One region of the Mesorhizobium vachelliae genome, then DNA from elsewhere that is predicted to be linked to it. Evidence: predicted binding sites of a transcription regulator. Region 1 holds the regulator's gene; the other holds the start of a gene.
What was found. Region 1 encodes HrcA, which represses chaperone genes, less so after heat shock. Its sites were predicted from a motif close to GTTAGCACTCNCNNNNNGNGAGTGCTAAC; they were not measured.

Region 1 (6,002 bases):
AGGCCGACCAGAAGCAGGTCCGCGACGGTGAAGCGCATGGCGAGAAGACCCGCGGCAAGCACCGCCAGAAGCACGACGCCTGAGTGGGCGAGTAGCACGCCCCGTCATCGTAGGCAGCGATCCTTCGCGCCCCCCTCTGCCCTGCCGGGGCATCTCCCCCACAAGGGGGGAGATTGGCAGTTTCGGCGCTCTGCGCATCCTTCTGACGCTGGCGATTGGCGAAAGCCGGCCTGAAGTCTGATCTCCCCCCTTGTGGGGGAGATGGCCGGCAGGCCAGAGGGGGGGCGCTGTCCCGCCGACGTCATGGTTCCACGACCCCGGTGGAATGCTACCTGGCCAGATCCGCCACCACAGCATCCAGCACGATCATCCCCGCCGTCGTGGCGCGCAGCCTGGCATTGCCGACCGGCGCCACCAGCCCTTCCTCCTGCAGCACCGAGAGCCTTGCGCTCGAAAGGCCGCGTCCCGACAGCGCCTCGTAGCGCTGCAGATCGATGCCCTCGGCGAGCCTGAGTCCCATCAGCAGGAATTCGTCGGCTTCCTCGGCGCGCGTGAGAATCTCGCCGCCGGTGACGCCATGCCCTTTGGCCTCGACCAGGTTGGCCCAGGTCTCCGGCATCCTTTCCGCTATCGTAACGGTGCGGCGGCCGTTCTCGACGAAGCGGCCATGCGCGCCCGGACCGACGCCGACATATTCACCGTAGCGCCAATAGGTCAGATTGTGCCGGCTTTCCGCGCCCGGCTGCGCGTGGTTGGAAATCTCATAGGCCGGCAGCCCATGCGCCGCCGTCACCTCCTGCGTCAGCGCATAGAGGTCGGCCGCATGGTCGTTGTCGGGCAGCGTGAATTTGCGTGCCGCGTAAAGCGCGTGGAAGGGCGTGCCCTCTTCGATGGTGAGCTGGTAGAGCGAAAGATGGTCGACGGCATAGCCGATCGCCTGCTCCAGCTCCGCGCCCCACGCCTCCGGCGTCTGGCTGGGCCGCGCATAGATCAGGTCGAAGGAGAGCCGCGGGAAGATCTCGCGGGCGAGGCCGATCGCATGCAGCGCCTCCTCGACATTATGCAACCGGCCGAGGAAGCGCAGGTCCTTGTCGTTCAGCGCCTGTACGCCGAGCGAGACGCGGTTGACGCCGGCGGCGCGATAGCCGCGGAAGCGCTCGGCCTCGACCGAGGACGGATTGGCCTCCAGCGTCACCTCGATGCCCGCCGGGACGGTCCAGTTCTTCGCCACCGCTTCCAGCACCGCGCCGACCGTTTCCGGCTTCATCAGCGACGGCGTGCCGCCGCCGAGGAAGATGCTGGTCACCTCCCGCGGTCCGGTGCGGTCGCGCATGGTCGCAAGCTCCGCCTCGAAGGCGCGGGCAAAACGCTCCTGGTCGACCGGCTGGTGGCGGACATGGCTGTTGAAGTCGCAATAAGGGCATTTGGCCGCGCAGAACGGCCAGTGGATATAGACGCCGAAGCCGGGGCTGCGGTCGAGCGGTATCGTCACTGCGCTCATACGGGTCCTGATCGCGCCAAGTCCAATCTTGCTTGCGCGAATTTCTGGAAGGCGCGGGCACGATGCGAAAGCGCCGTCGCCTGTCCGGGCTTCCAGCCATGCTTTTCCTGCGCGCTCATCTCGCCAAATGTCTTGTCGAAACCGTTGGGCAGGAACACCGGATCGTAGCCGAAGCCGAGCGTGCCGCGCGGCGGCCAGACAAGCGTGCCTTCGGCCTCGCCGCGATAATATTCGGCCTCGCCATCCGGGAAGGCGAGGCAGATGACGGCGACGAAGCGGCCGGTGCGTTGCGCCGGCTCGGTCGCGCGGACTTCCTGCAGCGCCGTCTCCGTCTTTTGCATGGCCATGCCGAAATCCCGGCTGCCGTCGGGCTTCTCGGCCCAGTTGGCGGTGTAGACGCCGGGCGCGCCGTCAAGCGCATCGACGCAAAGACCGGAATCGTCCGACAGTGCCGGCAGGCCGGTCGCCTTGGCGGCGGCGAAGGCCTTGATATAGGCGTTCTCCTCGAAGGTGATGCCGGTCTCGTCGGGCTCGGGCAGGCCGTATTCCTTGGCCGATTTCGCCTCGAAACCGAACGGCGCCATCAGGTCGGCGAACTCGCGCAACTTGCCTTGGTTGTGGCTGGCGACGACGATCTTCTTTCCATTCAAAGAATGCATCAGAGGCCCCAGATCCTTGGCTCGGCGAATTCGATCGAATTGCCCGACGGGTCGCGGATATAGATCGAGTGCCCGCCCTGCGGCCATTCGAAATCGCTTTCGATGGCGATGTTCTTGGCTGCGAGATGCTTGCGCCATGCGGCGATCTCATCAGCGGTTGCCGCAAAGCAAAGATGACCCTCGCCGGCCGTGCCGTGCGGCGGCACTTTCAGCCTGGCGTCGGGCGCCGGCGGGATTTTCGTCGCCTCCGCGTTGAAGAGCAGCAGCACGCCGTCGCCGCAGCGGAAGAAGACATGCCGGCCCTCGACCTTGCCCAGAGCCTCGAGGCCGATGATGTTGCGGTAGAACGCTTCCGCAGCATGCAGGTCTGTGACGTAGAGTGCCGATTCCAAAATCGCAGAGGGCATCATGAGGCCCCCCTCTCGGCCCTGCCGGGCATCTCCCCCTCAGGGGGGGAGATTGGCAGCTTCGACGCCGCCGCGCGTTCTGCAACGCTGGAGATTGGCGAAAGCCGGTGTGACACCCAATCTCCCCCCTTGAGGGGGAGATGGCCGGCAGGCCAGAGAGGGGTGCCTAGGCTCGGCATTCGAAACCTACGCCACCGCCATCTGCTGCAGGCTCACCAGCCGCGAAATACCCTTCTTCGCCAACCCCATCAGCGCCGCGAACTGCTCCTCGGAGAAAGGCTCGCCTTCGGCCGTGCCCTGGATCTCGACGATGCCGCCCTTGCCGGTCATGACGAAATTGGCGTCGGTGCCGGCCGAGGAATCCTCAAGATAATCGAGGTCGATGACCGGCTGGCCGTCATGGATGCCGCAGGAAATCGCCGCGACATGGTCCTTCAGCACCTTGGCGACGCTGGCCATCTGGCGTGCTTCCATCCAGCGCAGGCAGTCGTAGAGCGCCACCCAGCCGCCGGTGATCGAGGCCGTGCGGGTGCCGCCGTCGGCCTGGATCACGTCGCAGTCGACGGTGATCTGCTGCTCGCCCAGCGCCTGCAGGTCGACCACGGCGCGCAGCGAACGGCCGATCAGCCGCTGGATCTCCAGCGTGCGGCCGCCCTGCTTGCCGGCGGAGGCCTCGCGCCGCATGCGTTCGCCGGTCGAGCGCGGCAGCATGCCGTATTCGGCAGTCACCCAGCCCTTGCCGGAATTGCGCATCCAGGCCGGCACCTTCTCCTCAAGGCTCGCCGTGCAAAGCACATGCGTGTCGCCGAATTTCACCAGGCACGAGCCTTCGGCATGCTTGGACACGCCGCGCTCGAAGGAGATGGCGCGCATTTCGTCGGCTTGGCGTTTGGAGGGGCGCATCGAGGCTCTTTCTGTTCTTCCCGGATTCGTCGGCGGCTTGTAGACGCATGAGCGGCATGGCGCAAAGGAAAACAGGTCGGTAACCGCAAACACGGCGCCGTGACCGCAGACACGGCACCGGGTGACCGCGAACGCGGCACCGGGTTGCGCCGCTGTGGCTTAAGTCTATATCTTTCGGCAGGAGGTTTCTCGCCGGAATGAACAAACCAGTCGATCCGACGTCCCAGAGTCCCGGGCTTCAGTCGCCAGCACTTCAGTCACTCGACATGCGCTCGCGCGATATTTTCCGGCGGATCGTCGATTCTTACCTGCGCGACGGCGAGCCGGTCGGCTCGCGCAGCCTGTCGCGCATCCTGCCCTCTTCGCTGTCGCCCGCCACCATCCGCAACGTCATGAGCGACCTCGAGCATCTGGGGCTGATCTACGCGCCGCATGTCTCGGCCGGCCGCCTGCCGACCCAGATCGGACTGCGTTTCTTCGTCGACGCCTTCATGGAGCTCGGCGATCTGTCCGACGAGGAGCGCCGCGTCATCGAGGCGCAGGTCCGCGCTTCCGGCTCGGGCGCGACGCTGGAGCATATGCTGACCGAGGCCAGCCAGATGCTGTCCGGCATGTCGCGCGGCGCCGGCCTCGTGCTCGCCTCAAAGAACGAGGTGGCGCTGAAGCACATCGAGTTCATCCAGCTCGAGCCCGCCAAGGCGCTTGCCGTGCTGGTGTCGCAGAACGGCGACGTCGAGAACCGCGTCATCGACCTGCCGGCCGGCATTACCGTCTCGCAACTGCATGAGGCGTCCAATTTCCTCAATGCCCATATACGCGGCCGCACGCTCGCCGAGGCGCGCGTCGAGATCGCCCGCATCAAGGACGAGACCAAATCCGCCCTCGATACCCTATCGCAGGATCTGGTCGAGAAAGGCCTCGCGGTCTGGGCCGGCGCCGAAAGCGGCCTGCCGGCGCGTCTCATCGTGCGCGGCCGCGCCAACCTGCTGGAAAACGTCACCGCCCAGGCCGATCTCGAATTGCTGCGTCACCTTTTCGAGGATTTGGAAACCCAGGACGGGCTGCTGCAGCTGCTCGACCTCGCCGAGGAAGGGCCGGGCGTGCGCATCTTCATCGGCTCGGAGAACAAGCTGTTTTCGCTGTCCGGCTCGTCGCTGGTCGTCGCCCCCTATCGCGACAAGGACGCCCGCGTCGTCGGCGCGCTTGGCGTCATCGGCCCGACCAGGCTGAACTACGCCCGCATAGTACCGATGGTCGACTATACGGCGCAGCTGATTTCGCGGATGCTCAGATAGCATACCGGAAGGAGGGCAAGAAAAATGGCGTTGGAAGCAATCAAGGCCCAGATCGACCTCCTGCTTCAGGAAATGATCAACCAGCCCGGGGACGAGCACGAGATCCAGGAGCAGCTGCGCGAGAAATTGCGCGAGCTGCGCGCCATGGGCCTGCCCTTGCCGGCCGACCTCGTCGAGCTGGAACAGCGCCTCGACGATGACCTGGATGCCGAGGAGGCCTGAACTCGGCGCTCAAACCCGCGTGCGCAAGCTTCTGTTTCGTGGCGCCACCCAATACCCTCAACCCTGTGTGAGGCGCTGGCTTGCCGGCGCCAAGGAGGAAGCATGATCCGGATCGTCGGTTTTGCTGGTCTTGCCCTGTTTGCCGCCACCAGCGCTTTCGCGCAGCAATCGCCGGTGCTGACTGGCAAGGATGCATTCGGCGACTGGAAGGCGGACAGGCCGGGCGTCCGCCGTCTGATCAAGCCCGGCGATCTGCAAAAGCCCTATCTCACCAAATCCGCGTCCAATAGCACCGGCGTTGCGGACCGGCCCGAAGGCTCCGCGCCGGTCCTGCCGCCCGGCTTCTCGGCCGAATTGATCGCCTCCGGCCTCCCCAACCCACGCGTCGTGCGCGTTGCGCCCAATGGCGACCTGTTCGTCGCCGACAGCAACGAGGATCGGGTCCTTGTCTATCGCCTTGCCGGCAATAGCGCCAAACCGGCCCAGGAGGCGAAGTACGCGCATTATCTGAACCAGCCTTATGGCATCGCCTTCTATCCACCTGGCGACAAGCCGCAATGGGTCTATGTCGCCAACACCGATAGCGTGGTCCGCTTTGCCTATCACGACGGCGATCTCAAAGCCTCCGACGATCCGGAGGTCATCGTCTCCGGCATTCCCACGGGTGGCCATGGCACCCGCGACATCGCGTTTTCGCCGGACGGCAAGACGCTCTATGTCTCGGTGGGGTCGGAAACGAATGTGGCCGAGGGCATGGCGGCGAAACCGGATGGCGGCATCGACGCATGGGCCAGGTCCATGCCGCTCGGCGCTGCCTGGGATTCCGAGGAAGGCCGGGCCGACGTGCTTGCCTTCGATCCCGACGGAAAGAATCGTCGCGTCGTCGCGACTGGCCTGCGCAATTGCTCGGGCATGACGGTGCAGCCAGGCACCGGCGCTCTCTGGTGCGTCGTCAACGAGCGCGACGGGCTCGGCGACAATGTACCGTTCGACTACGCAACGACGGTGCGGGACG
Region 2 (6,002 bases), on a different contig from region 1:
GACCGGCTTCAGCCTGTGCGTGGCGACGGCGGCAAGCATTGCCTCCAGCCCGTTGCGGCTGCCCACGAACAGGCGGCCGATGGTGACGAGGCTGCGCTGGTACACGGCGCCGGGGATTTCGACCGATTTGCCGTTCTGGTCCTGCACGGTGAGCAGCACGATGCGCCCGTAAAGCGCGCTGGCGATCAGCGATTGCGGAAAAGTCGCCGGGCCGCCGGTCTCGACGGTCAGATCGATGCCGCCGGTCGCCTCGCGCAATTTCATGCCCCATTCCGGTGTTTCGGCCGCCGCGATCACGAGGTCGGCGCCGAGTGTCCGCAGTCTGTCGGCTTTCTCGGCGCGCGACGTGACGGCGGCGACGCGGCAACCCATGAGTTTGGCGAACTGCAACGCAAACAGCGCAACGCCGCCTGAGCCGATCACGAGAACCCATTGTCCGGGCTTTGGAATCTCCGCGCCGGTCAGCGCGCTCCAGGCGGTCAGCCCGGCGCAGGTGAAGGTCGCGGCCTCCTGCCAGGAGAGATGGACGGGCAGCCGCATCGCCCATTGCTCGTCGAGCAGCGCGTATTCGCTAAGCATGCCATCCAGCGTGCAACCGAGCTGGTCGACGACGCCCGGATGCATGCGGCCATCGATCCAGCGTACGAAATAGCTGCCGGTGACGCGGTCGCCTACGGCAAAGCGGCTCACGCCGTCGCCGACCGCGACGACTTCGCCGGCGCCGTCGCTCAATGGCACGATGCCCGCGCGGGATGCCAGAGGATAGGTGCCGTTGAGGATCATCGTGTCGCGGCGATTGAGCGAGGTGGCGTGCACCCGCACCAGAATCTGATTTGCCCCTGGCTTGGGCATTTCCGCCTCGCGCAACACCAGTTTGTCGGCGCCGCCTCGCTCCTCGAGCCGATAAGTTTGCATTGCAGCCTCCAAAATAAGTAGACCGATTTACATATTATGTAGACCGATTGTCATATTCGAGGCAAGTCCTATAATGCGGACTCCTGACAGAGGTTGACATTCGAGAGGTCGACGTTGGCGACGGACACACGCACCCGTATGATCGAGGCGACGGCGCGGCTCATCCGGCAGCGCGGCTATCACGGCACTTCGCTCAACGATATTCTGAGCGCCAGCGCCGCACCCCGCGGCTCGCTCTATTTCCATTTCCCCGGCGGCAAGGATCAGCTTGTCATCGAGGTGACGCGCGCCAGCGTTGCCGACGTCACGGAGCGGCTGGGCGCGGCGCTCTCGGAGGAAAGCGATCCCGCCGTTGCCGTGCATCACATCTACCAGTCGGTCGCGCGCATGCTGGAGGAGAACGAATTCTCGCTCGGATGCCCGGTTGCGCCGGTCGTGCTCGACGCGCCGAACAACGTACCGGATCTGGCAGAGATCTGCCGGTCGGCCTTCGAGCAGTGGATCGGCCTGCTGCGCCAGGCATTCGTCAGGGCAGGGGTGCCGGAGCGGCGCGCGCTGGCCTTGGCGCTACTGGTCGAATCCTCGCTCGAAGGCCTGATGGTGATCGCCCGCGCCACCCGCGACCGTACCCCGGTCTCGACCGTTGCCGACGAGGTGGCAGCGCTGGTCGAGCAAGCGGTGCTTGCCGGCAAAGTGGCGCAGCAGGCGGAGAGCGCCGCTTGAGCGGGCAGATCGAAAGGCCGACTGCAAAACCTTAAACAAAAAGGGCGCCTCTCAGCGCCCTTTCCGTATGCATTGGCCAGGTTGGCTGGATTAGAAATCCATGCCGCCCATGCCACCCATGCCGCCGCCGGGCATGCCGCCCGGCATACCGCCGGCAGCTTCCTTCTTCGGAGCTTCGGCGATCATGGCTTCGGTGGTGACGAGCAGGCCGGCGACCGAGGCCGCGTCCTGGAGAGCGGTGCGCACGACCTTGACCGGGTCGACGATGCCCATGGCGATCATGTCGCCATAGTCGCCGGTCTGGGCGTTGTAGCCGAAGGTCGCGCCCTTGTTCTCGAGGATCTTGCCAGCGACGATCGAAGCTTCCGCACCGGCGTTCGACGCGATCTGGCGGGCCGGGGCCTGCAGCGCGCGGCGCACGATGTTGATGCCGGCAGCCTGGTCGGAGTTGGCGCCGGTGGCCTTCACGTTGGCCGAAGCGCGCAGCAGGGCCACGCCACCGCCGGCAACGATGCCCTCTTCCACGGCCGCGCGGGTCGCGTTCAGCGCGTCGTCAACGCGGTCCTTCTTTTCCTTCACTTCCACTTCGGTCGCACCGCCGACGCGGATCACGGCAACGCCGCCGGCGAGCTTCGCCAGACGTTCCTGCAGCTTCTCCTTGTCGTAGTCCGAGGTGGTTTCCTCGATCTGCTGCTTGATCTGGGCGACACGGCCCTGGATCTCGGCCTTCTTGCCGGCGCCGTCGACGATGGTGGTGTTCTCCTTGGAGATCGACACCTTCTTGGCGCGGCCGAGCATGTTGAGGCCGACATTCTCGAGCTTGATGCCGAGGTCTTCCGAGATGACCTGGCCACCGGTGAGGATGGCGATGTCTTCCAGCATGGCCTTGCGGCGGTCACCGAAGCCCGGAGCCTTGACGGCGGCGATCTTCAGGCCACCGCGCAGCTTGTTGACGACCAGCGTGGCCAGGGCCTCGCCTTCGACGTCTTCCGAGATGATGAGCAGCGGCTTCGAGGTCTGAACGACGGCTTCCAGGACCGGCAGCATGGCCTGCAGGTTGGAGAGCTTCTTCTCGTGCAGCAGGATGTAGGCGTCTTCCAGATCGGCGACCATCTTGTCGGCGTTGGTGACGAAGTAGGGCGAGAGGTAGCCGCGGTCGAACTGCATGCCTTCGACGACTTCCAGCTCGGTCTCGGCGGTCTTGGCTTCCTCGACAGTGATGACGCCTTCGTTGCCGACCTTCTGCATCGCTTCCGCGATCATCTTGCCGACCGACTCGTCGCCATTGGCCGAGATCGTGCCCACCTGGGCGACTTCCTCGGAGGTCTTGATCTTCTTGGCGGCCTTGCCGAGAGCGGTGACGACTTCACCCACGGCGAGGTCGATGCCGCGCTTGAGGTCCATCGGGTTCATGCCGGCGGCAACGGCCTTGTTGCCTTCCTGGACGATCGCCTGGGCGAGAACGGTCGCGGTGGTCGTGCCGTCGCCGGCGATGTCGTTGGTCTTCGAAGCGACTTCGCGGACCATCTGCGCGCCCATGTTCTCGAACTTGTCCTCGAGCTCGATCTCCTTGGCGACGGTGACGCCGTCCTTGGTGATGCGCGGGGCGCCGAACGACTTGTCGATGACGACGTTGCGGCCCTTGGGGCCGAGGGTGACCTTCACCGCGTCGGCGAGGATGTTGACACCGCGCAGCATGCGCTCACGGGCGTCGCGGGAGAATTTTACGTCTTTTGCAGCCATTGTTAGCTCCTGACAGGGGCTCGGGAAGAGCCCGAAAATTCAATTGATGGAGAGGCCGATGATCAGCCGATGATGCCCATGATGTCGGATTCCTTCATGATCAGAAGGTCTTCGCCATTGAGCTTGACTTCAGTGCCCGACCACTTGCCGAACAGGATGCGGTCGCCGGCCTTCACGTCCAGCGGCACGAGCTTGCCGTTTTCGTCGCGAGCGCCGGAGCCGACGGCGATGATCTCGCCTTCCTGCGGCTTCTCCTTCGCCGTATCCGGGATGATGATCCCGCCGGCGGTCTTGGATTCGGATTCGACCCGGCGAACGACCACGCGGTCATGAAGCGGGCGGAACTTGGACTTTGCCATGTTGTCTTCCTCGAATGAGAACGGTGAGAACTGTTCCTCCATCCGGCGAGGCCGCCGGACATCAGTTAGCACTCACCAATAGCGAGTGCTAACGTGGCGCTGAAATAGGCTGGCGGGATATCAGAGTCAAGGCGCGCGCAAGGGGACTGCGGCGTGAAATTTTTCTTGCCAAGACGTGACGCTGAAAAAAACGGATCGTAGGCATGCACCAATACGGAAGCGCCGTGCTTCGCCGGCAAACGACGGCGAGCACGGCGTGGTGCGAAGGGCAAGCGGATCGGCGGCGCGGGCTAGCCGCCCTAGATGTTCATGCCGCCCGACACCTCGATGCGCTGGGCGTTGACCCAGCGATTGTCGTCGGAGAGCAGCGAGGCGATCATCGGCCCGATATCGTCGGCGACGCCGGCGCGACCGAGCGCGGTGACGCCGGCCACCATGCGGTTGATCTCGGCATTGTCGCGCACATGGCCGCCGTTGAAGTCCGTGGCGATCGCGCCGGGCGCCACGGTGTTGGCGGTGATGCCACGCTGGCCAAGCTCCTTGGCGAGGTAGCGGGTGAACACCTCGATGCCGCCCTTCATCATCGCATAGGCCGACGAGCCGGGGGCGGCGAAGCGGGCCAGTCCGCTCGAGATATTGATGATGCGGCCGCCGTCGTTGATCAGCGGCAGCAGCGCCTGGGTGAGGAAGAAGACGCCCTTGAGATGGGTGTTCATCAGCGTGTCGAATTCCTCTTCCGTCGTCTCGGCGATCATCTTGCGCAGGCCGGTGCCGGCATTGTTGACGAGATAGTCGAAACGATCGCGCTGCCAGGTCTCGCGAAGCGTCTTCTTCAGCGCTTCGACGAAGGCCGGAAAGGTGGCGACGGCGCCGGTGTCAAGCTCAAGCGCGGCGGCCCGGCCGCCTGCGGCCTCGATCTCGGCGATTGCAGCCTTGGCGTCATCGGCGCGCGACCGATAGGTGACGATGACGTCGACGCCCTTGTGGGCAAGGTGGATCGCGGTGTTGCGGCCGAGGCCGCGGCTGCCGCCCGTGATGAGGGCGATGGGACGAGTGGTCATGGCGAAATCTCCTTCTGTGTGGATGGAGATGCATATACTCGCCGGACCGGTCGATATAATCGGGCATGGATTGCCAACACTATTCAGTCTGTGCGAACAATCGGCGATGGACCGGTTCGACAGCATGCGGCTCTTCACTCGCGTCGTGGAACGGCGCAGCTTCACCGCGGCCGCCGCCGATCTTGGCCTGCCGCGCTCCAGCGCCACCGCGGCGATCAAGCAACTGGAAGAGCGGCTCGGCGTGCAACTGCTCCGCCGCACCACGCGCCATGTCACCACGACGCTTGACGGCGAAGCCTATTACCAGCGCTGCATCGGCATCCTCGCCGACATCGAGGACGCCGAGGGCGGCTTCGGCGCTCATGAGGTGCGCGGGCGCTTGAGCATCGACATCAACGGCAACATGGCCCGCACCTTCGTCATTCCGGAACTGCCGGCGCTGCTCGCCCGCTATCCCGGGCTCAGCGTGCATATCGGCGAGGGCGACCGCTTCGTCGACCTGGTACGCGAGGGCGTCGACTGCGTCGTGCGCGCCGGCACGCTGCCCGACAGCGACATGATCGCGCGCCGCATCGGCATGGCGCGTGAGGCGACGATTGCCAGCGCCGCCTATGTCGAGCGCCACGGCCTGCCGCGCTCACTGGATGAGCTTGCCGGGCACATGATGATCGGCTTCGTCTCGTCCCGCACCGGCCAGGTGATGCCTCTGGAATTCACCGTCGACGGCAAGATCCGCGAGATCGTCCTGCCGTCGCGCGTCACGGTTTCCAATTCCGACACCGCCGCCACGCTGGTGCGCCAGGGTTTCGGCCTCTACCAGGCCCCGCGCCGCCGCTTCGCCGCCGACATCGAAGCGGGCCGACTGATCGAGGTGCTGCCCGGCAATCCGCCGACGCCGACGCCGATCTCGGTGCTCTATCCGCCGAGCCGTCAGCTTTCGCCAAGGGTGAGGGTGTTTGTGGATTGGCTGGTCGAGATTCTGGGGCCGAAGCTGGATCCCTGATCGCGCTCAGAGGAACAACCTCAACTGCGTATGGATGATCGACCGGTAATCCTCGATCGTCCTCCGTCCGTCTGCCTCGTCCTGCGTCAGCGCCAGCCGCACGACTCCGCCGGCAAGCTGGAAGATCAGGAACACGACGCGCCCGAACGCCTCGCGTTGTTCAGACTTCAGCATCGGCGCGACGTGGTCGCAAAACAT

Region 2: groES (co-chaperone GroES) is a predicted target of HrcA. The motif match lies at 3,805-3,833, and genes of this name have one in related genera.

The regions. Positions count from the first base shown of each region.
Region 1 is NZ_JAVIIR010000003.1:86,249-92,250, reverse strand. Features, by position in the region: gene RFM41_RS07265 (hypothetical protein) at 1-83, shown strand, start outside; gene hemW (radical SAM family heme chaperone HemW) at 329-1,501, opposite strand; gene rdgB (RdgB/HAM1 family non-canonical purine NTP pyrophosphatase) at 1,498-2,160, opposite strand; gene RFM41_RS07250 (VOC family protein) at 2,160-2,570, opposite strand; gene rph (ribonuclease PH) at 2,754-3,470, opposite strand; gene hrcA (heat-inducible transcriptional repressor HrcA) at 3,668-4,765, shown strand; gene RFM41_RS07235 (hypothetical protein) at 4,790-4,987, shown strand; gene RFM41_RS07230 (PQQ-dependent sugar dehydrogenase) at 5,090-6,002, shown strand, end outside.
Region 2 is NZ_JAVIIR010000019.1:97,335-103,336, reverse strand. Features, by position in the region: gene RFM41_RS29880 (zinc-dependent alcohol dehydrogenase family protein) at 1-915, opposite strand, end outside; gene RFM41_RS29875 (TetR/AcrR family transcriptional regulator) at 1,030-1,638, shown strand; gene groL (chaperonin GroEL) at 1,729-3,381, opposite strand; gene groES (co-chaperone GroES) at 3,444-3,740, opposite strand; gene RFM41_RS29860 (SDR family NAD(P)-dependent oxidoreductase) at 4,040-4,801, opposite strand; gene RFM41_RS29855 (LysR family transcriptional regulator) at 4,908-5,804, shown strand; gene RFM41_RS29850 (TetR/AcrR family transcriptional regulator) at 5,811-6,002, opposite strand, start outside.